One region of the Ensifer sp. EB106-03-01-XG145 genome, then DNA from elsewhere that is predicted to be linked to it. Evidence: riboswitches for the same ligand, from Rfam matches in the RefSeq annotation. Region 1 holds a riboswitch; each other region holds the start of a gene.
The links. Region 1 has a riboswitch for thiamine pyrophosphate ahead of thiB (thiamine ABC transporter substrate binding subunit). Riboswitches for the same ligand answer to the same signal wherever they lie in the genome.

Region 1 (7,831 bases):
CAAGCTCAACGCGCTGCGCCTGCGCACGCTGGCTGCGCGCAACCGCTAAGTCGGTAAGCGCTGAAAGACAAAGCCTCCGCGATCCGTTCGCGGAGGCTTTTTTGTTTCCGCTACTCCGCCGCCTCCAGCAGCGGATCCTCGCGGTCAACGGCCGCCGCCAGCGGCTTCAGCCGAACCGTCCGGCGATACCAGACATAGCTGAGGATAGAGACGAGGCCGAAGCTCGGAATGATCGTGCCGAGTGCCAGCACCGGGACCCCCACCGCAGCGGCGATCGCGCCACCGAGCAGGCCTGAGCCCATCTGGACGAAGCCCATCATCGCGGATGCCGTGCCGGCGATATCGGGAAAGGGCGCCATCGCCGCCGTCATCATGTAGGGCATGACGAAGGCGATGCCGAAGGCATAGATGCCAATCGGCAGCATGACCGAGAGGAAACTCGGCGCAAGTGCATGCATGCTGTAAGCAAGGATCAGGCTGGCGAGACCGATGAAGACGAGGCCGGCCGGTACCAGCGCCTGCGGTGTGAAACGACGCATCAAGAGCCGCACAACCACCGTTCCCGAGAAGAACAGGCCTGACTGCATCAGCATGCCGACGCCGAACTCGGTGGGCGTCAGGCCGACTTCGTTGATGAGCACGAAAGGCAACATCGTCGCCCAGGCGTAGAGCGCGCCGACCGCTCCGCCGATGACGAGCGTCGAGGTGACGAAGCGGCTGTCGCTCACCAATCGCCGATAGGCCGCAAGGATCGGCTTCAGGTGGCCCTTGGCCGGGTCGGGTGTCACGGTCTCGGCCATGAAGAACTGCACGGTGAGGCAGGCCATGGCGGCAAAGCCGACCATCAGGAAAAAGATCGACTGCCAGCCGAAAAGGCCGAGCGCCAGGCCGCCGAGGGTCGGCGACACCGCGGGCCCGAGCGCCAGCATCATGCCGATCATGTTCATGATGCGCGCCGCTTCGGTGCCGGTGAACTGGTCGCGCACGATCGCGCGCGCCACCGTCATGCCGACGGAAGCACCGATGCCCTGTACCAGGCGTCCGGCAAGCAGCACCGCGACCGACGGCGCAAAGGCAGCCATCAGGCTGCCGACGAGATAAATCGCCATGAAGTTCAGCGTCGCGCGGCGGCGCCCGATGACGTCGGACAGCGTGCCGGAAACGAGCTGGGCAAAGGCGAAGCCGGCGAAATAGAGCGACAGCGTCATCTTGATCGCCGCGTCGCTCGACGAAAACGCCCGCACCAACTCCGGCATGGCCGGCGTATACAGAGCCATGGAAACAGGCCCGAGCGCCACCAGGAACGCCCCGATGATGCTGGTGCGCCGCTCGCTCATGCGACGCGTCATTGCGAGGCTCCGGACTTGTCCTCGGACTTCTCGCCAGTTTCCTTGCCGGCGAGACACGGATCAAGCTCACGCAAGTTGTCGCGCAGGATGCGCAGATTGGCGCAGAGAACCTCGCGCGTCGCCTTGTCGAGCCCGGCAGTATAGGCGTTCATCATCTCCCTGAGCCCCGTCATCAGCTCGGTGAGCAGCGGACCGGCCTTCTCGGTGATGACGACGTTCTTGGCGCGGCGATCCGCCGGATCCGGCACGCGGGCAACAAGGCCCATCGCCTCCAGCCGGTCGAGATAGGCCGAAAGCGTCATCGGCTCGATGCCCATGCGGGTGGCGATTTCGGCCTGTTTGATACCCTCTTTCAGCACCACCTGGATCAATGTGCGCGCTTCGCCGGGCGTGATGCCCAGATCCATGGCATTGACCTTGCGGTCGAAAGCCCCGCGCAAAAGGCGCGAGACATCCGTGAGCAGCATTCCGATGGTTTCGGATTCAAGTTTGAAGGGCATCAGGATCGTTCACAAATGATATAATAAGCTTTTCTTATCATATCCCCTGACGCCGTTCAACACGCCCCTGGTTGCGGCTAGCCTTCGAGCTCCTCGCGCAGCATTTCGAGCTCCAGCCATTCCTCCTCCATGCGGGCGAGATCCGCACGAAGCTTCTCCAGTTCCTGCGCGAGCTTCGCAAAGGCGTTTGGATCTTTTGTGAAAAGCTTGGGATCAGCCATCTTTTCTTCGCGCTTGGCGGCATCGGCCTCTGCCTTGGCGATCTCCTTCGGCAGGTTTTCGAGCGCGAATTTCTGCTTGTAGGAAAGCTTGCCCTTGGCGGCCTTCGGCGCATCGGCGGCGGGTGCAGCGGCGTCGGCTTTGGCCTTTTCCGCCTTCTCTGCCTTGCGCTTCTCTTCAATCGCGCCCTTGCGCTGCGCCATCATGTCGGAATAGCCGCCGGCATACTCGATCCAGCGGCCATCCGGCTCCTCCGGGTTTGCCGGCGCGATCGTCGAGGTGACCGTACGATCGAGAAAGTCGCGGTCGTGGCTGACGAGGATGACCGTTCCGGCAAAGCCGGCGACGATCTCCTGCAAGAGGTCCAGCGTCTCGATGTCGAGGTCGTTGGTCGGCTCGTCGAGGATCAGAAGATTGGTCGCCCGCGAAAGGATGCGCGCCAGCATCAGCCGAGCGCGCTCGCCACCCGAGAGCTCGCGGATCGGCGTGCGCGCCTGTTCCGGCTGGAACAGGAAATCCTTCATGTAGCCGGTAACGTGGCGCTGCTCACCGTTGACAAGCAGGTTGTCGCCGCGCCCGTCGGTCAGGTAATGGGCCAGCGTATCGTCCAGGTTGAGGTCTTCGCGCTTCTGGTCGAGCGTCGCCATTTCGAGGTTGGTGCCGAGCTTGACGGTGCCTGTGTCCGGCTCGATCTGCCCGGTCAGCATCTTGAGGAGCGTCGTCTTGCCCGCACCGTTCGGGCCGACGAGACCGATGCGGTCGCCGCGATGCACGCGGATCGAGAAGGGCGCGACGATGGTGCGGTCACCATAGGCCTTGCTGATCTTCTCCGCCTCGATCACCAGCTTGCCGGATTCCTTGGCATCGGCTGCCGTCGCCTGCACGGTCCCCTGCGGCCCCTTGTGGCCACGATAGACCGCCCGCATGCTCTGCAGCTCGCCGAGACGGCGCATGTTGCGCTTGCGCCGGGCCGTCACGCCATAACGCAGCCAATGCTCCTCGCGCTCGATCGCCTTGCCGAGCTTGTGCTGCTCCAGTTCCTCAGCCTCCAGCACCTCGTCGCGCCAGGCCTCGAAATGGGCAAAGCCGCGATCGAGCCGGCGCGACTGGCCACGATCGAGCCAGACGGTCGCCGTCGAGACCTTCTCCAGAAAGCGCCGGTCGTGCGAGATCAGCACCAGCGCCGAACGGCTGCGGGTAAGCTCATCTTCCAGCCATTCGATCGTCGGCAGGTCGAGATGGTTGGTCGGTTCGTCAAGCAGCAGGATGTCAGGTTCCGGCGCCATGACGCGCGCCAATGCCGCACGGCGCGCCTCACCGCCCGAAAGGCGCGTCGGGTCTTCTTCGCCGGTCAGGCCCAGATGCTGCAGCAGGTAGGCGACGCGATAGGGATCGTCGCTCGGGCCGAGACCGGCTTCGGCATAGGCCTGCACCGTGTCGTAGCCGTCGAAATCCGGCGCCTGGTGCAGATAGCGGATGGTCGCTGAGGGATGGCGGAACACCTCGCCCGACTGTGCCTCTGAAAGGCCCGCGGCGATCTTCATCAAGGTCGACTTGCCCGAGCCATTGCGCCCGACAAGGCAGATGCGATCGCCCGGTTCCACTTGCAGATTGGCACCGGCAAGCAGCGGCGCGCCGCCGAAGGTCAAGAAGATATCGTCGAGTTTCAGAATTGGGGGCGCCAAGGCTCAGGCTCCGGAAAGATCATAGGGGCGGGCAAGCACGATGGCGCGTCCGCTCTTGAGGCTGAAGCGAAGGGGACCCTCCGCAACGTTGGAAACGGTTCGGGACGATCCGAACGGCAGGGTGAAATCGTCAAGCGGATAGCGCGCATTGACGATCGAAAGGCCGGTCAGCTCGGTCAATCCCAGCACGGAAAAGAGACAACCTTTCGGCAGGTCGAGATCGAGCGTGCCTGCCAGCAGCGGGTAGGCTTCTTCCTCGCCCGAGGTCATCAGCACCGAAAGCCCGCGCTCGGCAAGCGCTGCGGCCTGCAGCAGGTGCAGGAAGGCATGGTCGCTGCGGCTGCCGCCAAGCGCGCCGGCAAAGATCAGCCGATCAGCGCCGCGGGACAACGCAGCCTCGACCGCGATCTCGCCATCCGTCGCAGCCTTTGCCGCCGGGTAGGGCTCGCGTGGAACGGAGGCGAACTCGGACAGCAGGGCGTCTTCGGTCGAATCGAAATCGCCGACCCAGACATCCGGCACGACGCCGAGCAAGCGGGCATGGCGCATGCCGCCGTCAGCGGCAACGAAGCGGCTGCCGCTGAGCTGCTCTGTCAGCCGGCTGGTCACCGAGAGGGCGCCGCCAAGCAATATGGTGAAGGTCGATCGAGCCATGGCAATGCCCATAGCGCAAAGGATCGCGGAAGGAAAACGAAGAAAACCGCAAACCGCTGCGATCGCAGCAATTTGCCGAAGCCGTCAGTGTCCTTCCGGCACCGGTTCCGGGAATAGCATGCCGGCATAGATCCCGGGTGTTGAATCGGGAATTTCGATCGCGCCGGCCACGCGCTCGTAGAACTTCGCCGGGCCGACGCCACCGATGACCGCATAGCCGTAGCCCGCCTCGCGCATCGCCGTCAGGCTTGCAAGCAGCAGCGCCTCGCCGATGCCCTGCCCACGCATACCTTCATCGACGCCGGTTGGGCCGAAGAAGCCGAGCGCTGTCACGTCGTGGCAGGCAAAGCCGACGATCTTTTCGTCGCGCACCGCGACGTGCATGCGTGTCGGGGTCGAGGAGAAGGCAGCTTCCGCTTCGCCTGCCCAGCCGGCGCCAAACGTCTTTTCGATCCAGGAGACCACCAGACGGCGTTCCGGCGCCATGGCGCGACGGATGCTGATGCCTGAACCAAGCCGCGACTGGGGCTCTGCCGGAAGGGCATAAAGTCGAACTAGCATATCTGGCATGGGATTTCCTCCTTGCGGCCAAGCGTGATGGTGTCATAGCGCAGTTGCCGGTTGGCGAAAACGCCCGACAGAAAATGGGCTCGCCCCATGCGTCGCCCATTCCAAACACCGCTTGCCATGGAGCCGCCGCAGCGGTAAATCTCTTGCCGCTCTAACGGGGTGCCTCCCGACCGCATGGCGGCCGGAGGCTGAGAGGCGTCAAAACGCCAACCCGCGGAACCTGATCCGGCTCATACCGGCGGAGGGATTAGACGCGATCGCACCGATACGCCCTTTTCCCGTGCAACAACGAACTTTGGGAGAGGTGCTTCGCATGTCCAATTCATCACAGCTCAAAATACTTAGCCGGCTAGCGCTGGCCGCAAGCGCAAGCCTTGTTTTCACCGGTTATGCCGCCGCTGCCGACAAGACGCTGACCGTCTACACCTATGAAAGCTTCATCACCGAATGGGGGCCGGGCGCCAAGGTGGCGGAAGCCTTCGAAAAGACCTGCGAATGCAAGGTCAACTATGTCGGTGTTGCCGATGGCGTCGAACTCTTGACGCGCCTAAAGCTCGAGGGTGCTGCCTCGAAGGCCGACATCGTGCTCGGTCTCGACACCAACCTCGTGGCGGAAGCAAAGGCAACGGGCTTCTTCGCACCGCATGGCATCGAAGCGAAGGACCTGAAGGTGCCCGGCAACTTCTCCGACGACACCTTCCTGCCCTATGACTACGGCCATTTCGCCGTCGTCTACGACACCGAGACGCTGAAGACACCGCCGAAGAGCCTCAAGGAACTGGTCGAAGGCGACGCGTCGCAGAAGATCGTCATCGAGGACCCGCGCACCTCGACGCCGGGCCTCGGATTGCTGCTTTGGGTCAAGGCGGTCTATGGCGACGAGGCGGGTGCTGCCTGGGCGAAGCTCAAGGACCGTGTTCTGACCGTCACCCCCGGCTGGTCGGAAGCCTATGGCCTCTTCACCAAGGGCGAAGCGCCGATGGTGCTCTCCTACACCACCTCGCCCGCCTACCACATGGTCGCTGAGAACACCGAGCGCTACCAGGCGGCCACCTTCTCGGAAGGTCACTACATCCAGATCGAAGTCGCCGGCATGACCAAGAGTGCCAAGGAGCCGGAACTGGCAAAGCAGTTCCTCGCGTTCATGACCGGTCCGGAATTCCAATCGATCATTCCGACAACCAACTGGATGATGCCGGTCGCAGCAACCAAGGAGCCGCTGCCGGACGCCTTCAACAAGCTGGTCAACCCGGAGAAGACCTTCCTGCTGCCATCGGAAGAGGTCGCGAAGAACCGCAAGGCCTGGATCGACGAGTGGCTTGCTGCCATGAGCAAGAACTGAGGCCGGATTGTTCGCACTTCGCGAAAACCGCATGACTGTTGTCGCCGGGGCGATTTGCCTCGGCGCCTTCCTGCTCTTCGTCGGCCTGGCGATCGCCGCCTTGCTCGCCCAAACCGGCGGCACGGACGAAGGCACTCTGTTCGACGCCTATATCTGGCGCGTCACCCGCTTCACGCTGCTGCAGGCAAGCCTTTCCACTCTGCTGTCCGTGCTCTTCGCGATACCGGTGGCGCGGGCGCTGGCGCGGCGGCCGCGTTTCTTCGGCCGGATCTGGCTGTTGCGGCTGATGGCGCTGCCGCTCGGCCTGCCCGTTCTCGTCGGCGCACTCGGGCTGATCGAGATCTGGGGACGCCAGGGCTTCCTCAATTCCGGCCTGCGCTGGCTCGGCCTCGAGCAACCGATCAGCATCTATGGCCTGTTCGGCATCCTGCTTGCCCATGTCTTCTTCAACATGCCGCTTGCGGCGCGCCTGTTCCTGGCCGGCCTCGAGCGCATTCCCGCCGAATACTGGCGCAGCGCTGCCAATCTCGGCATGCCCTCCCGAGCGCTCTTCCGCTTCATCGAATGGCCCGTCCTGCGCGGCCTGTTGCCGGGCGCGGCCGGCCTCGTCTTCATGCTCTGCGCCACCAGCTTCACGCTCGTGCTGACGCTTGGCGGCGGGCCCGCTGCCAGCACCATCGAGGTCGCGATCTATCAGGCGCTGCGCTTCGATTTCGATCCGCCACGCGCCATCGCGCTGTCCGGCCTGCAGATCGCCATGACCGGCGTCCTGCTTCTCATCCTCAGACGTCTGGCAACGGATCCGGAAGAGGGCATGACCGGCGGCCGAACCGTTCGACGCTTCGATGGCACAACGACAGCGGCGCTGTTCAACGATGGCGCCTGGATCATCCTGGCATTGCTCTTCCTCATCGCCCCGTTGATTGCGGTGGTCGTCTCCGGCCTGCAGGCCGATCTTCTGAAGCTCGCGCGCGATCCGAGCGTGCACCGGGCACTGATGACGAGTGCGGCGATCGCGCTCGCCTCGGCACTCGCCTCCGTCGCCATGGCGGCCGTGATGATCCGCGCCGCGGCGACGGTCACCGCGCCACGCCATGCGGGCGCGCCGGCACATGGCCTTGCCGGTGCGATCGGCGCGAGTACCTCGCTGATCCTGCTGGTGCCGCCTGTCGTGCTCGGCGCCGGCTGGTTCCTGCTCCTTCGTCCGTTCGGCGATGTCGCGCGCTTTGCGCCTGTCATCGTCGTGGCGATCAACGCCCTGATGGCGCTTCCTTTCGTCCACCGTATCCTGGCGCCGGCCATGGCGACGCACGCGGCGCGTTCCGAGCGGCTGACCGCGAGCCTCGGCATCCGCGGTTTTCATCGCCTGCGATGGATCGACCTTCCCGCGCTCCGAAGGCCGCTGCTGATGGCGCTCTCCTTCGCCATGGCACTATCGCTCGGCGATCTCGGCGCCGTCGCCCTGTTCGGCTCGCAGGACATGGTGACGCTTCCCTGGCTGCTCTATAGCCG
Region 2 (7,831 bases), on a different contig from region 1:
GGCGCCCTCGGTCCGGACGACGCGTCGCATCGCCGGCTCCAATGCATGCTGGGTGAAGGGATACCAGACGGTGGAATTTCTCATGCCGGCACCTCCAGCAAATCGTCGACGTTGAAATTCTCGCGAAACGCCTGCCGCAGCCGTTCCGGCGTCAACGGGTCGAGCCGCTGCAGCCGCCCCAGCCGTCGAACCTCCCCCAGTTCCGCGACGATCGCTTCGCTATCCGCCTGCTCCTCGCCGATGAAGGCGACACCCAGGACCGGGATCGCACGGCGCCGGAGCGCCTCGAGCGACAGCAGCGTGTGATTGATCGTGCCGAGCCCCGTGCGGGCGCAGAGAATGACCGGGATTTGCCAGCGCGCGAACACATCGGCAAAGACGCTCCGCTCGGTGAGAGGCACCAGAAGCCCGCCTGCCCCCTCGATGACGAGCGGGCGGTCGACCTTGGGCGGCAAGAGATGTTCAGGCCGGATCGACACACCATCGATCCGCGCCGACAGATGTGGCGAAGCCGGTGTCCTCAGCCGATAGGTCTCAGGCAGGATGCGCTCGGGCGGGATCCGACCGAGCCGCGCTACAGCCTCGCTGTCGGTTTCTTCATCGAGTCCCGATTGCACCGGTTTCCAGTAGCAACCGGAAAGCGCGTCGGTCAGCGCCGCGGAGAATATCGTCTTGCCGATGCCGGTATCCGTGCCGGTAACGACGAAACGGCGCATCATGACCGCTCCTCCGTCATTGCGACCTTCAAGCCCTGCAGCATGCGCGTGATCATCGGCCGGTCGACATTCAGCGTGATCGCGATCCGAAGCCGCGCCGTCCCTTCGGGAACAGTTGGTGGACGGATCGCCCTGATATCAAACCCCTCGGCGCGCATCCGCGCCGCAATCCGCACGGCGCGACCGTTGTCGCCGACCGGGACTGGAAGGATCTGCGAGCCGCTGCTTTGGATGCCGAGGGTTTCGGCAAGCGCCCGATTGGCGAAGGTCCTGAGATCATCGAACTCCGCCCGGCGCCGAGGCTCATCCGCGAGTGTCACAAGAGCCTCGCGGACGGCGGCAGCGATCAGCGGCGATGGCGCCGTGGAATAGATGAAGTTGCGGGCACGGTTGACAAGATAGTCGCAAAGCACGGCGTTTGCGCCAACAAGGGCGCCGGAAACGCCGAGCGCCTTGCCGCAGGTATGGAGCACAACGAGATTCCTTCGGCCTTCCAATTCCGCGGCCAGACCACGGCCGTCGGGTCCGAAAACGCCGGTCGCATGCGCTTCGTCGACCACCAGAAAACCATCATGCCGCGCGGCCAGTGCGGCGAGATCCGCAAGCGGCGCCCGGTCGCCATCCATGGAATAGAGGCTTTCGACGGCGATCCAGGGATGTCCCATGCCGCCGCGCTTGCGCCACGTGCCGATCGCATCGGCAAAGGCGTCGACGTCGTTGTGCTTGACCGCGACCGCGCCGGCCCTGCTTGCGGCGATCCCCTCATGGGCACTCGCATGGATCAGGGCATCGTGGACGATAATGTCGTCGCGCTGCGGCAGCGTCGAAAACAAGGCGGCATTGGCCGCATAGCCGCTGCCGAAGAACAGCGTTCGCTCCACGCCAAAGAACGCTGCCGCCTCCGCCTCCAGCGCCTCATGTTCCGCATGGTTGCCGCGCAACAGCCGCGAACCGCCGGACCCGACCGGCACGCCGCGGTCGATCGCTGAGGCAATTGCGGCCTTCAGACGCGGCGATCCGGCGAGCGCCAGATAGTCGTTCGAGGTGAAGTCGACCCCACTGCCGGAGGCGAGTTCGCGGCGGCGCTCCTTGCGTTCAAGGCCGTGAAGCGTCTTCTCGTAGCGGTGGAGCAAGCCCGCGGTCATTCGGCCGCTTCCGGTTCTGCCGTAGGCGCCATCGGCTTCAGCCCGAGGCGGCGGAAGAGTGCCGCATCGTGATCCTCGCCGGGGTTGTCGGCGGTCAGCAGCGTTTCGCCGACGAAGATCGAATTGGCGCCGGCGAAGAAACAGAGTGCCTGCATCTCGTCGCTCATGTCGGTGCGGCCGGCTGAAAGGCGGACGTGAGACGCGGGCATGAGTATGCGGGCGAGTGCGATGGTGCGGACGAAATCGATCGGATCGACGGGCGCCGCATCGGCAAGCTTCGAGCCTGGGATCGGAATCAGCATGTTGATCGGCACGCTTTCGGGGGGCACCGGCAGATTGGCGAGCGTCACCAGCATCGAGATCCGATCGTCAGCCGTCTCGCCCATGCCGAGAATGCCGCCGGCGCAGACCTTGATGCCGGCCTCGCGGACGTTTGCCAACGTTTCCAGCCGGTCGGCAAAGCTGCGGGTGGTGATGATCTCGCCGTAGAAGCGCTCCGACGTATCGACATTGTGGTTGTAGTAGTCGAGCCCGGCATCTGCGAGCCGCCCGGATTGTTCCGGCGTCAGCATGCCAAGCGTCATGCAGGTCTCTATGCCGAGCGACCGGACGCCGCGGACCATGGCGACGATCGCCTCCATGTCGCGCTCCTTCGGGCTGCGCCAGGCGGCGCCCATGCAATAGCGCGTCGCGCCGCCATCCCTCGCTTTGCGTGCCTCTGCAAGAACCTGTTCGACTTCCATCAGTTTCGACGCTTTCAGCCCCGTCGGGTAGTGCGCCGACTGGCTGCAATAGCCGCAGTCTTCGGCACAGCCGCCGGTCTTGATCGAGAGCAGGCGGCTCATCTGGATGGCATTGGGGTCGAACTGGGCGCGGTGAACGGACTGCGCACGATACAGAAGGTCGTTGAACGACAAATTATAGATTTTTTGCGCGTCGGCCAGATTCCAACCGGTTTTGGCGGGTTTGGTGGCTCCCGAGGTCGGCTCGGTCGATCTGTTTGTATCCAGCATGTTCGTTCACTTCCCTGTTTGCGGCAAAGCAAAATAGATAGAATCCATTATTATCTATAATTTTCACGAGCACCGCATCAAGCAACCACCCAAAAGGAGAGCGCACTCTACTACTTCAATTATAGCGTGCTTTCATACGATTCAACGGATGCGGCGAGAAGGGCAAATGCCGCAACTCTCCGCCTTGGCGGCATCAGCTGATGGCAATGAGAGCAGCCGCCAAATGCCCAGATTTTCGGACCTTGCGCCTCGCACCATCCGCAGATCTCCCGACCGATGCCCGCTACCGACACCACCGAGCCGCAAGAACACATGCCTTTCCAATTTTTATAGATAATTTTCAGCCAAAGAACCGCACGCGAGGTACACGCCGGCAGCCCTTGACAAAATCCGCTCCAGCCGCTCAGTTTGAAGCATTCACCAGGGGTGTCCCGACAAGGGGCTGAGATTCTGCTAGGCGACTTCCGCGGCGCAGTGACCCGTTGAACCTGATCCAGTTCATACTGGCGTAGGGACGGTGCAGACATCGCTGCCGCATTCGCGTTCGCGCGAGCAGATCTCGGCAAGGCGTCCTTCCCTCTCTTCCGGTCCGAACTGGGTCTCCAACAATGGAGCCTCGGCAATGCGTATCTTCATCGCGATTCTGCTTCCTTCAGACCGACGTTCGGCTCGCCGTAGCTGGGCGCATTGACCATGCGCGTCCTGATCAAAGGCGCCGGCGTCGTCGGGCTGACCTTGGCACATGAGCTGATCGGCCGTGGCGTCGAGGTGGCCGTTGCCGAGCGGCAGCCGGACTTCGGCGGGGCGGCGTCGTGGTTTGCCGGCGGCATGCTGGCGCCCTGGTGCGAACGCGAGAGCGCCGAGGAAACGGTGCTGACGCGCGGCATCGGCGCCATCGACTGGTGGGACCGTGCGCTTCCGGGCGAAGTGTCACGCAACGGCACCCTCGTCGTCGCTCCGCCGCGAGACGTCGGCGAACTCAAACGCTTCGCTTCGCGCACGTCCGGCTTCGGATGGCTCGACGGAGAAGCGATCGCGAGACTGGAGCCGGCGCTTGCCGGTCGCTTCCGAGAGGCGTTGTTCTTCCCCGGCGAGGCGCATCTCGACCCGCGCCGGGCGCTTGTCTTGCTGCGGCAAAAGCTCGTCGAGAACGGCGTCGCCTTCATCGGCGAGGCGGATAATAGCAGCGACAGCGATCTGATCGCCGACTGTAGCGGCGCTTCGCGGATCGGCCCCATCGCCGGCCTGCGCGGCGTGCGCGGCGAGATGCTCTATCTGCAGACCGGCGAGGTGGAATTGTCGCGGCCAGTCCGTCTCATCCACCCGCGCATCCCGCTCTACATCGTACCGCGCGGCAATGGTCTGTTCATGTGCGGCGCGACCATGATCGAAACCGACGATGGCGGTCCGATTGCCGCCCGTTCGCTGATGGAATTGCTGAACGCTGCCTATGCGCTTCACCCCGCCTTCGGCGAGGCGCGCCTTCTCGAAACCGGCACCGGCGTCCGGCCGGCCTTTGCCGACAATCTGCCGCGCGTCATGCGCGCCGGAAACACCATCACGCTCAACGGGCTCTATCGCCACGGCTTCCTGCTTTCACCGGCCTTGGCCGAGGAAGCGGCGAACCTTGCCCTTGCCCAGAACCTGAAGGGAGACGCCGCATGAAATTGACCGTCAACGGCGAGGATCACGACCTCACAGTCACGACCCTTGCCGAACTCCTGGCCGCACTCGACTTCGAAGGGGATTGGCTTGCCACCGCCGTCAACGGCGAGCTGGTGCACCGAGCCGACCGCTCGGCCCATTCCCTGAGCGATCGCGACCGGATCGAAATTCTCTCGCCGATGAAAGGAGGCTGAGACGTGCTGACGCTTTATGGACAGGAACTGCGTTCCCGCCTGCTTCTGGGCACCGCCCGCTACCCCTCGCCTGCCGCGCTCGAAGACGCGGTTCGTTCGTCGGCGACCGAGATTGTCACGGTGTCGCTGCGCCGCGAAACCGCCGGCGGCCGTCAGGGCGGCGCTTTCTTCGACCTGATCCGGTCGCTCGGCGTGCACGTGCTGCCCAACACCGCCGGCTGCCACTCGGTGTCGGAGGCGGTGCTGACCGCCAAGATGGCGCGCGAGGTCTTCGGCACCAACTGGATCAAGCTCGAAGTCATCGGCCATCAGGATACGCTTCAGCCCGATGTCTTCGGGCTGGTCGAAGCAGCACGCATCCTTTGCGCCGAAGGCTTCGAGGTCTTCCCCTACACGACCGACGACCTCGTGGTCGGCGAGCACCTCGTCGAGGCCGGATGCAAGGTGCTGATGCCCTGGTGCGCGCCGATCGGCAGCGCCATGGGGCCACAGAACATCCCGGCGCTGCGCGCCATGCGGGCCCATTTTCCGGATATGCCGCTGATCGTCGATGCCGGCATCGGCCGGCCCTCACACGCAACGACAGTGATGGAACTCGGCTTCGACGCGGTTCTGCTCAACACCGCCGTCGCCGGGGCAACGAAACCGGCCCTCATGGCCTCCGCCTTCGCCCGGGCAATCGACGCCGGACTCGACGCCTTCGAGGCGGGCATGCTCGAACCGCGCGATTTTGCCGTTCCCTCCACGCCCGTCATCGGAAAGGCGGTGTTCGCGTGAAACTCGACCCCTTCTACCTCATCGTCGATAGTGCCCAATGGATCGGGCGGCTGGTGCCGCTCGGCGTGAAACTGGTGCAGCTTCGCGTCAAGGACCGTCCGGAAGCAGAGCTTCGTGATGAGATCCGCGCGGCCAAGGCGATCTGTGACCGTCATGGGTGCCAGCTCGTCGTCAACGATTACTGGCGCCTCGCAATCGACGAGGGCTGCGATTTCGTCCATCTCGGCCAGGAGGATCTCGCGGATGCGGATCTTGCCGCAATCCGCGCTTCCGGCCTGAAGCTCGGCCTCAGCACCCACGACGAGAGGGAGCTGGAGACGGCGCTTGCCGCCAAGCCCGACTATGTCGCGCTCGGACCGATCTATCCGACGATCCTCAAGCAGATGAAATGGGATCCGCAGGGGCTGCCGCGCCTCTCCGCCTGGCGGGAGCGCGTCACGCCGCTGCCGCTCGTTGCGATCGGCGGCCTCAATATCGACCGGATTGCCGGCGTCTTCGAGCATGGCGTCGACAGCGCCGCGGTCGTCACCGATATCACGCTGAATGGCGATCCAGAGGGGCGGACGCGGGAGTGGATTGCACGCACGGCGACGTGGCGCTGATCGAGGAAAACAGCGGGATCACCTGACGCCGTGGCTCTGCCTCAGGCAATCGCCAGTTCTGAAAGCCAGGCCGAACCCAGGCCGTGCTTGTCGCAATAGGCGGTAAGCCGGTCGCGCGTTTTGCCGGGCCGGTCGAGACCGAGAAAGCGGGAAGCGTTCCTCCAGAGGATATTCTGCTGGTGCTCGTCGCTGACGCTGGCGAGCGTCAGTTGCTCGACTATTCTCGAAACATAGGCGTTGTAGTCCTTCTCCAGCGCCATCATCGACCAGTCGGTGCCGAACATGAGATGGCGGGCGTCCGGGTCGTAATCATCAAGCCATTCGTCCAACAGCTGCCGGATCTTCGTGTGAAGATTCTTGTCGTCGCTGCTGACCAGTTCGCTGAGATAGCTCAGATCCGCAAACAGGTTCGGGCGACGCTCGTGATCGATCGTCCTGCCGATGATCTCTTCCCAGGTCGGCGGCCCGGAAAACTTGTCCTGGGCACAGGAGACCATCACGCCTGTCGGCGCCCCCGGGCGCAGGATTTCGTCGAAGGCGCCGAAATGCGCGAGATTGATCCGCAGCTTATCGTACTGGTTCGTGTCGAGCAGCTTCTTCCAATAGGCGGGGCTTGCAAGATTGCCGTAGCCGCAGCCGGCCCCGATGCTGTTTTCCGCATGGGCCATGATCGGCACATCGTTGTCGCGACACCAGGCGTAGAGCCGCTTCAGCGCGCCATCGATCGCCGGATCCGCATTGCCCCATGCCTTGAAGCCCATCGGCGGGTAGATTTTGACACCGATGAAGCCCTTTTCCATGATCGCGTACTGGACGTTTGCCAGCGATGAACCCGGCCTTTGCGCTTCCCGATGCGGATCGAAGCCGACGAAGCTGTGCATGCGGATGCCGTGCTTCCTGGTGACGATCTGCTGGACCTCGTCCATGACGTCGATCTGGTCGCGCTGTGGCGATGATGTCCCGTGAAGCGATTTATCGAAGTCCAGGATGCTCGGCGTGATCAGAGAGAGCCGACATTTGGAAGCGAAGATCTTGACATAGGCTTCCGCCAGGTTTTCCCGGTAGTCCTGCATCAGCCGGACGAAGGAAAGATAGGTTCCGATCTGGTCGTGCGCCTTTGCGGCGGTGGCGACGGTATCGACATCCGCTTCACTCACGCCGCCGCCCGAACGCCGCTGGAATGTCTGGGGCAGATCGGGAGTTCCGCCGAGCTGGCGCAGCAAACCGTCATAGTCAGGGGATTCGCCAAGACTGCGCCTCGAAAACGTCGATCGTTGCTCGCCTGCGCGCGCGATCAGATCCCTTACCGCGACGCGCAATTGCTCGTCCTTGCGCCGCGCGAGCTCGGCGTCGGAAAGGCGCCGAGCGCCTTTTTTCAGAACAGCAAGTTCATGTTTGGCTTTGGGCGCGACATCGCCAAGCGCTGTCACGAGAAAGACCACCAGGGCATTTTCCAGCCCCTTCGCCTCCTCAGCGTTCGCGGAGAGCCTTTTCTCCGGCATCTTCTCCCGCAGCGCCACGTAGCGAACCAGGCCATCCACCGGCACATCCGCCGCGTTGAAGAAATGGCAATGGACGTCGATGATCGGATGATTGAGACTGCAGGCGCCGGGCAAAGGCAGATGCCGGCATCCGGCAAGCACATTTGCAAGCACGCCCGCCGAAACCAGCCGCAAGACATCGCGGCGCGTCACGGCGGCAACCGGACCAGCCCAGTCG
Region 3 (7,831 bases), on a different contig from region 1:
GCCGCTGAACCGATGACCGGTTCGGAAGATTTCGCGCGCTTCCTCGACCACGTGCCGGGCTGCTTCGTCTTCATCGGCAACGGCGAGACGTCGGCGCCGCTGCACAATCCGCGTTACGACTTCAACGATGACGCCCTGATCTTCGGCGCGCGCTACCACGCCGAAATCATCCGGCAGAGACTGGCGCCGACTGAGCCCCGGCCATGACCCGAAATCCGCATGAAAGCAGGACGGAGATGCCATTGCATACCATCGACACCGCGCGCCTGACCGGGCGCATCCGTGAGCTTGGCGAAATCGGTCGCGATGCCCAAAGGCAATTGACCCGACTGGCCGGATCGGACAACGACAAGGCTGGCCGCGATCGCCTCGTCGCCTGGCTAGAGGCTGCCGGGCTCGACGTCGCTGTCGACCGCATTGGCAACATCTTCGGCATCTGGTGCGGCGAGAGCAACGCTGACGTGGAGCCCATCATGCTCGGCTCGCATATCGATACGGTCATCAATGCCGGCATCTATGACGGCTGCTACGGCGTGCTTGCCGCGCTCGAAGTGATCGAGACGTTAAGAGAGCGCGGCGTGGCGCCGGCCCGACCGATCGTCGTTGCCGCCTTCACCAACGAGGAGGGCGTGCGCTACGCACCGGACATGCTGGGCTCGCTGGTCCATGTCGGCGGTCTTTCGGTCGAGGCGGCGCTCTCCACCGTCGGTACCGATGGCACGATGCTGGGCGAGGAGCTCGAACGGATCGGTTATGCCGGCGACGCCGAGCCGGGCTTCCTCAAGCCTCATGCCTATGTCGAGCTGCATATCGAGCAGGGGCCGGTGCTGGAGCGGGAAGGTTTCGCAATCGGTGCCGTTGAGAGCCTGCAGGGCATCTCCTGGCAGCGTATCACCATCGACGGTGTCGCCAATCACGCCGGCACGACGCCGATGGCGATGCGCTGTGACGCCGGGCTTGCGGCCGCCCGCATCGGCCTTTTCCTGCGCGATCATATAACCCGCTCGAACGCTCCGAGCGTCGCGACCATTGGCACCATGCGGTTTGAGCCGGATGCGATCAACGTCATCCCGTCGCGCGCAACCTTCACCGTCGACTTGCGCGACCCGGATGAGGATCGGCTACAGGGGCTCGAAGCGGCGCTTGCGGATTTCCTCCTGCGTGTCGCCGCTGAAGAGGGTGTCGAGATATCGGTCGAGCGCCTTGCGCGTTTCCAGCCGGTCGCCTTCGATCTGGGCATTGTCGCCACGATCGAGGCTTCGGCGAAGGCGCGCGGCCTCAAGAGCCGGCGCATGACTTCGGGCGCCGGCCACGATGCGCAGATGATCGCACGCATCGCGCCGACGGCGATGATCTTCGTGCCGAGTCGCGATGGCATCAGCCACAATCCGCGCGAACACACGGAGGCGGATGATCTGGTTGCCGGGGCGAATGTGCTGCTCGATGTCGTCGAGCGGATTGCTTGCAGCGGCTGGAAAGGCAGTTAGGAATACGCGCGGCGAGAAAGACGATGCTCTGTATCCGTAACTCCGCCACCACACTCCGGCAGGTCGTGATCGGGATAGACATTTCTCGAATGTAAAGCTCTGACGCCGGCTGAGCTGGTTCTCGCGGGTCAGAACCCGTTCCTACACGCACATCCGGAGTCCGGCTTCGAGAAATGGCGTAGGTCCCCCTCCGTTGCGACGAAGTTGACCTGTCTTCAAGGCTCTCATTTCGTGTCAACGGTCTTCTGCCGGGCAGACGATTCAGGCTGGCTCCGTTCGAAGCGCCTTTCCGGCGTCTGGCGGAAAAGGTTAAGGAAATTGCTGCCGCCGTGCCAGACCTTGCCGCTTGGTCCGTAATCCCGTGAGTCGCGCAAGGATGAGTGGGGCTCGCTGTGGCTATCGCTGTCGATGACGGCAGCACCTCCGCCGCCTGCGCCGGTACCGCCGGGAACGCCGCCTACGCCGCTGCCGTCACCGGTGCCCCAATCGCCACCACCCCCATCGCCGCCACCCCCCCCATCGCCGCCACCCCCATCGCCACCACCCTCTGTGCCGTTGCTTCCGCCGCTCCCGACGTTTTCGCCACCTTGGTCGCTGCCATCAGTGCCATTTTCACCATTCCCGACGCCGACATCGTCGTCCGCATGGGCGGCGGAAATCCAGGAAAAACCCGTGGCAAAACTCCCGCTGTCGTTAAGGCGTGGCAGAACTCCAGCGAGTGCCACAAGGCCGCCTATCGACAGGGCCGTCAGTCTCAGCAGGCGTGTCCTCAAGTCATTCTCCTCGTAAACGGCGTTATTTTCGTCGTCCTGCAAGAGCGCCGCAGAGGACAGCAGCTTGGCGTGAATGACGGGTCCGCCGGCGGCGACTTTTGCGTGAACCTTACATATCGTTCAACCGATAAGGGAGCAAGCTATTCCCCCAGGGCCCAGCATCCGCCTTGCCGTCGGAAGGGACTACGAGGCGTCCCTCCCGACGTGTGCGCTTTAACTCTGAGCTTCGACCTCAGCGACCGGCATATAGAGGTCGCCACCCTCGCGGTATTTCGCGGCCATTGCCTCCAGCCCCTCCTTCTGTGCCTCGGCGCGGATGTCGTGCGAGATCCGCATCGAGCAGAACTTCGGGCCGCACATCGAGCAGAAATGCGCGACCTTGTGCGCCTCCTTCGGCAGCGTCTCGTCGTGGAAGTTGCGGGCCGTCTCCGGGTCGAGGGAGAGGTTGAACTGGTCCTCCCAGCGGAACTCGAAGCGGGCGCGCGACAGCGCGTCGTCGCGCACCTGTGCGGCCGGGTGGCCCTTGGCGAGATCGGCGGCGTGGGCGGCGATCTTGTAGGTGATGACGCCGACCTTGACGTCGTTGCGGTCGGGCAGGCCCAGGTGTTCCTTCGGCGTGACGTAGCAGAGCATGGCGGTGCCGAACCAGCCGATCATCGCAGCGCCGATGCCGGAGGTGATGTGATCGTAGCCCGGTGCGATGTCGGTCGTCAGCGGGCCGAGCGTGTAGAACGGCGCCTCGCCGCAGACGGCAAGCTGCTTGTCCATGTTCTCCTTGATCTTGTGCATCGGCACGTGGCCGGGGCCTTCGATCATCACCTGACAATCCTTGGCCCAGGCGATCTTCGTAAGTTCGCCGAGCGTCTCCAGTTCGGCGAATTGCGCGGCGTCGTTGGCGTCGGCGATCGAGCCGGGGCGCAGGCCGTCGCCGAGCGAGAAGGAGACGTCATAGGCGCGGCAGATGTCGCAGATCTCCTCGAAATGCTCGTAGAGGAAGCTTTCCTTGTGGTGATGCAGACACCACTTGGCCATGATCGAGCCGCCGCGGGAGACGATGCCGGTGACGCGATCGACGGTGAGCGGGATGTAGTGCAGGCGTACGCCAGCATGGATGGTGAAATAATCGACGCCCTGTTCGGCCTGCTCGATCAGCGTGTCGCGATAGACCTCCCAGTTGAGGTCCTCGGCAATGCCATTGACCTTTTCCAGAGCCTGGTAGAGCGGCACGGTGCCGATCGGCACCGGTGAATTGCGGATGAGCCATTCGCGGATGTTGTGGATGTTGCGTCCGGTCGAAAGGTCCATAACCGTATCGGCGCCCCAGCGCGTCGCCCAGACCATCTTCTCGACCTCCTCGGCCATCGACGAGGTGACAGCGGAGTTGCCGATATTGGCGTTGATTTTCACCAGGAAGTTCCGCCCGATGATCATCGGCTCGGATTCCGGATGGTTGATGTTGGCGGGCAGGATCGCTCTGCCGCTGGCGATTTCCTGGCGCACGAACTCCGGTGTCACATGGTCGGGGATATGGGCGCCGAAGCTTTCGCCGTCGCGAGCTATCGCGCGTGCCGCATCGCGGCCGAGGTTCTCGCGGATCGCCACGAACTCCATCTCCGGCGTGATGATGCCGGCGCGGGCGTAGGCAAGCTGCGTTACCGCCTTGCCGCCAGTCGCCTTGAGCGGCGCGTGCTGGAACGGGAAGGTCGGCGTCAGCCGGTCGCCGCTGGCAAAACCGTTGTCTTCAGGACGGACGATGCGCCCCTCGTAGGTTTCCACGTCGCCGCGCCCGACGATCCAGTTGCGACGGAGTCGCGGCAGCCCCGCCTCGATGCTGATCTCCGCATCGTCGGCGGTATAGGCGCCGGAGGAATCGTAGACGGTAACCGGCGGCTCGCCGGAGGTCGGGTGCAGCGCGATCTCGCGCATCGGCACGCGGATATCCGGGTGGAGGATGCCTGATTTGTGGACCTTGCGGGAGGCGGGAAGCGGGCCTTGGGTGACCGTGAGAGGGGTGGGCTTTGTGGCAATATTCATGACGAGGCTCCAAGTTTGCGATTGGAGACCCAGTTCTGATGCCGGAAGGATGAAAGACGCTCCGCCAGGTGCTGGACGCACGGAATCCTGGCTTCGATATCTGCACCGTCCCTACGCCAGTATGAACTGGATCAGGTTCAACGGGTCACTGCGCCACAGCCGGTAAGCCGGCCATCCAGCAGAATCTCAGCCCCTTGCGGGACCCCCCTGGTGAATGCCCAAGAGATAGCCATCGAACGGCACGGGTCGTCAAGCGCGAATTCGCACGTCGACGAAGATGCAATTTTTGGGTGTATTTTGGCCGCTGACGAGAGTTAGCTGCCGGATTTTTCCGGAACGCCGCGCTCCGCATAGTCGGCTCGGTTGATGCCGTGGCGCTGGAGCTTGTCGTAGAATGTCTTGCGCGGAATACCGAGCGCCTCGATCGTCGCCTTGACGTCGCCGCGCTGGGCGCGAAGCACTTCCTTCAGGATCTCTGCCTCGTAGCGTTCGAGCCGTTCCGGTAGCGCGAAACCCGGCTGTTCTGCTGGCGCAACCGGCTGTCCCAGCGGGCCTTCGACGCCGAGCGCCACGCGTTCGGCAAAATGTGAGAGTTCGCGCACATTGCCGGGCCAAGCATGGGTCATCAGGTGTTGCTGCACTGCCGGCGAGACGTGAGGCACGTCGCGCTTGAAGCGCTCCGCCGCCCGCGTCAGGAAGTGCGAAAAGAGCAGCGGGATATCATCGCGGCGCTCGCGCAGCGGCGGGATCGACAGGATCACGACGTTCAATCTGAAGTAGAGATCTTCACGAAAGTCCCCGCGCTGCGCCGGATCGCCGAGATCGATCTTGGCAGCCGCGATGACCCTGATATCGACGGGGCGCACCTGATTGGTGCCGAGTGGCGTGATCTCGCGGGCTTCGAGTACGCGCAGCATCTTGACCTGGGTCGCCGGCGGCATCGCTTCGATCTCGTCGAGGAAGAGCGTGCCGCCGCTCGCATGCTCGATCCGACCAATGCGCTTCTTCAGGGCGCCGGTGAAAGCACCCTGTTCGTGACCGAAGAGTTCGCTTTCGATCACCGTTTCCGGTAGCGCGCCGCAGTTCAGCGCCACGAAATTGCCGTTGCGGCGCCGGCTCCAGTTGTGGAGCAGTGTCGCGACCACCTCCTTGCCGCTGCCGGTTTCACCGGCGACGAGCACGTCCACATCCGTGTCGGCGATGTGCCGGATCGTCTGGCGCAAGCGCTCCATGACCGGCGTCTGGCCGATCAGCGGCAGGCTGTCGCCGGCCGTTTCGGCCGCCCGTTTCAGCGCGCGGTTCTCCATGACGAGCCGTCGCTTTTCCAGCGCGCGCCGCACGCTTTGCACCAGCCGGTCGGCGGCAAAGGGTTTTGGGATGAAGTCGTAGACGCCATCCTGCAGCGCCTGAACTGCCATCGGGATATCGCCGTGGCCGGTCACCAGAATGACCGGCAGGTCCTTGTCGAAGGTAGCGATCCGGCGAAAGAGCTGCAGCCCGTCGATGCCGGGCATGCGGATATCACTGACGACAATGCCATCGAAGTTCGCGTCGAGGGTTTCCAAGGCTTCGGCGGCGCTCGCAAGCGAAGTGACGTCGAAACCGGCGAGCTCCAGCGTCTGCTTCATCGCCTTGCGCAGATCGTTGTCGTCGTCGATGAGGCAGACGGATGGCTGCATCGCTCAGGCCCTCTTCAGGCGAACCGTGAAGACGGTGCCCTTGTCGCTGGTTTCGACTGATATCTCGCCGCCATAGTCGGCGACGATCTCCTGGGAGATGGCGAGTCCAAGGCCGAGCCCTTCGTCCTTCGAGGTGTTGAAGGGGGTGAACAGGTCCTCGCGGATATGCTGTGGGATGCCGGGGCCGTTGTCGGCAACGACAAGCAAGACGGTGTCGGAGGGACCTTCCTCACAGCGCACGCGGATCTCGGCATCGCTGCGCTCGCCGAGCGCCTCCAAGGCATTCTGCAGCAGATTGATCAGGACCTGTTCAAGACGGATGCGGCTGCCGTAAACGCTGAGCCCGTTTTCCGGCAGGTCGATGATGATTGCATCCATGCGGCCGGCAAAGCGGCTGCGAAGCAGCATCAAAGCGCCCTCGATTACCTCGCGCATCGGCGTCGGCTCGGCGACGAAGCGGCCCTTGCGGGCGAAGCTGCGGAGCTCGTCTGTGATCGTGCCGACCCTTTCGGTCAGTTCCGCGATGCTGGCGAGGTTCTCCACCGCCGTTTGCTGCTGCCCCCGGTCGAGGAAGGTGCGGGCATTGTCGGCATAGGCGCGGATCGTGGCGACCGGCTGGTTGATCTCGTGGGCGACGCCGGCGGCCACCTGGCCGAGGATCGCCAGCCGGTTTGCCTGAACCAGTTCCTGCTGCACCGCCTGCAGCTTCTCGCCGGTGCGCCTGTGGTCGGCAATCTCCGTTTCGAGATGATCGCGCGCAAGGCTTAAGTCATGGGTGCGCTCCGCCACGCGGCGCTCCAGTTCATCGCGTGCAGCACGCTCCCTGGTCGCAACCAAGGTCAGGGCCTGGCGGCGACGCAGGAGAAAGGCTGCAAACGCGAGCAGCGGCACGACCACGGCCAGCGCAATCAGCCGGGCCTCGCGGGTTGCCGCCGAGACCGCACCATCCAATGGCGCCAGTTGCTCCAGCCGCCAGTTCGTGGTCGGAACCATGGTTTCGACCCGCAGGAACCGCCGCTCGCTGTCGCCGGGCAATAGCGCCCGCAACTCGCTGGAGCCGTCGCTCGTCGGCTCGATGTCGCGGAACGGCAGCGGCAGCAGCGAGGCATCGCCGAATTGCAGGCTGTCGCGGATCGCGGCCACCCGGTCGCGCGGAATGGTTCTGGTGGTCATGAAGCGCCAGGACGGGAAACTGGTGATGAGCACGATGCCGCGCCGGTCGGTGACATAGACAGGCTTGCCGGAAGCGAGCCACTCCGCTTCCACATCGTCGAACTCGAGCTTGGCGACGACGACGCCGATCGGGCCGTCCTGCCCCTGGACCCGACGCGAGATGTAAAGGCCCGGCCGTTTGCTGACCGTACCCATGGCGAAATGCTCCGCCTTGCCGTCCCGCATCGCCATGCGGAAATATTCGCGGAAGGCGTAGTCGTTGCCGACGAAGCTCGTCGGCTCACGCCAATTGCTGGCGGCAACCGCAACGCCGTCGGTGCCGATCACATAAATGACGGCGGCGTCCGTGTTGGCGGCAAGTGCCTGCAGTTTCTCGTTCAGCCGCTGCAGTGCCTGATTGTTGTGAGTCGAAAGCGCGGCCTTCACCTCGACGTCGTCGGCCAGCACCAGCGGCGTCGAGCGTTGGCGTTCGAGCACGGCGCGCAACAGCGACGCCTTCAGATTGGCATCGATCCGGCTCTGGGCGTCGACCGTTTCGAGCGCCTGGCTGCGTCCATACTCGCCGGCAAGCAGGAGGGCGGCGACAAGCAGGACCACGGCGAAGCCGGCGAACACCAGCCAGCTGCGGCGCATCGACCGGTCGAGATCTGCCAGATTGAGGGGGGCGAATGGGGCATTGAACATG

Region 2: linked by a shared signal. The riboswitch ahead of thiO (glycine oxidase ThiO) and the one ahead of thiB (thiamine ABC transporter substrate binding subunit) in region 1 are both predicted to bind thiamine pyrophosphate.
Region 3: linked by a shared signal. The riboswitch ahead of thiC (phosphomethylpyrimidine synthase ThiC) and the one ahead of thiB (thiamine ABC transporter substrate binding subunit) in region 1 are both predicted to bind thiamine pyrophosphate.

What each region holds. Positions count from the first base shown of each region.
Region 1 is NZ_JBYTEC010000003.1:207,711-215,541, forward strand. Features, by position in the region: gene AC3WWH_RS11625 (argininosuccinate synthase) at 1-49, shown strand, start outside; gene AC3WWH_RS11630 (multidrug effflux MFS transporter) at 111-1,349, opposite strand; gene AC3WWH_RS11635 (MarR family winged helix-turn-helix transcriptional regulator) at 1,346-1,849, opposite strand; gene AC3WWH_RS11640 (ABC-F family ATP-binding cassette domain-containing protein) at 1,927-3,753, opposite strand; gene AC3WWH_RS11645 (thiamine diphosphokinase) at 3,757-4,407, opposite strand; gene AC3WWH_RS11650 (GNAT family N-acetyltransferase) at 4,492-4,977, opposite strand; TPP riboswitch at 5,123-5,241, shown strand; gene thiB (thiamine ABC transporter substrate binding subunit) at 5,291-6,319, shown strand; gene thiP (thiamine/thiamine pyrophosphate ABC transporter permease ThiP) at 6,351-7,831, shown strand, end outside.
Region 2 is NZ_JBYTEC010000002.1:234,635-242,465, reverse strand. Features, by position in the region: gene AC3WWH_RS09700 (adenosylmethionine--8-amino-7-oxononanoate transaminase) at 1-84, opposite strand, end outside; gene bioD (dethiobiotin synthase) at 81-719, opposite strand; gene AC3WWH_RS09690 (8-amino-7-oxononanoate synthase) at 716-1,861, opposite strand; gene bioB (biotin synthase BioB) at 1,858-2,874, opposite strand; TPP riboswitch at 3,287-3,407, shown strand; gene thiO (glycine oxidase ThiO) at 3,568-4,539, shown strand; gene thiS (sulfur carrier protein ThiS) at 4,536-4,733, shown strand; gene AC3WWH_RS09670 (thiazole synthase) at 4,737-5,510, shown strand; gene AC3WWH_RS09665 (thiamine phosphate synthase) at 5,507-6,112, shown strand; gene AC3WWH_RS09660 (amidohydrolase family protein) at 6,154-7,831, opposite strand, start outside.
Region 3 is NZ_JBYTEC010000002.1:370,821-378,651, forward strand. Features, by position in the region: gene AC3WWH_RS10315 (M20 aminoacylase family protein) at 1-207, shown strand, start outside; gene AC3WWH_RS10320 (Zn-dependent hydrolase) at 237-1,487, shown strand; gene AC3WWH_RS10325 (hypothetical protein) at 1,712-2,260, opposite strand; gene thiC (phosphomethylpyrimidine synthase ThiC) at 2,474-4,294, opposite strand; TPP riboswitch at 4,385-4,513, opposite strand; gene AC3WWH_RS10335 (sigma-54-dependent transcriptional regulator) at 4,609-5,973, opposite strand; gene AC3WWH_RS10340 (sensor histidine kinase) at 5,977-7,831, opposite strand, start outside.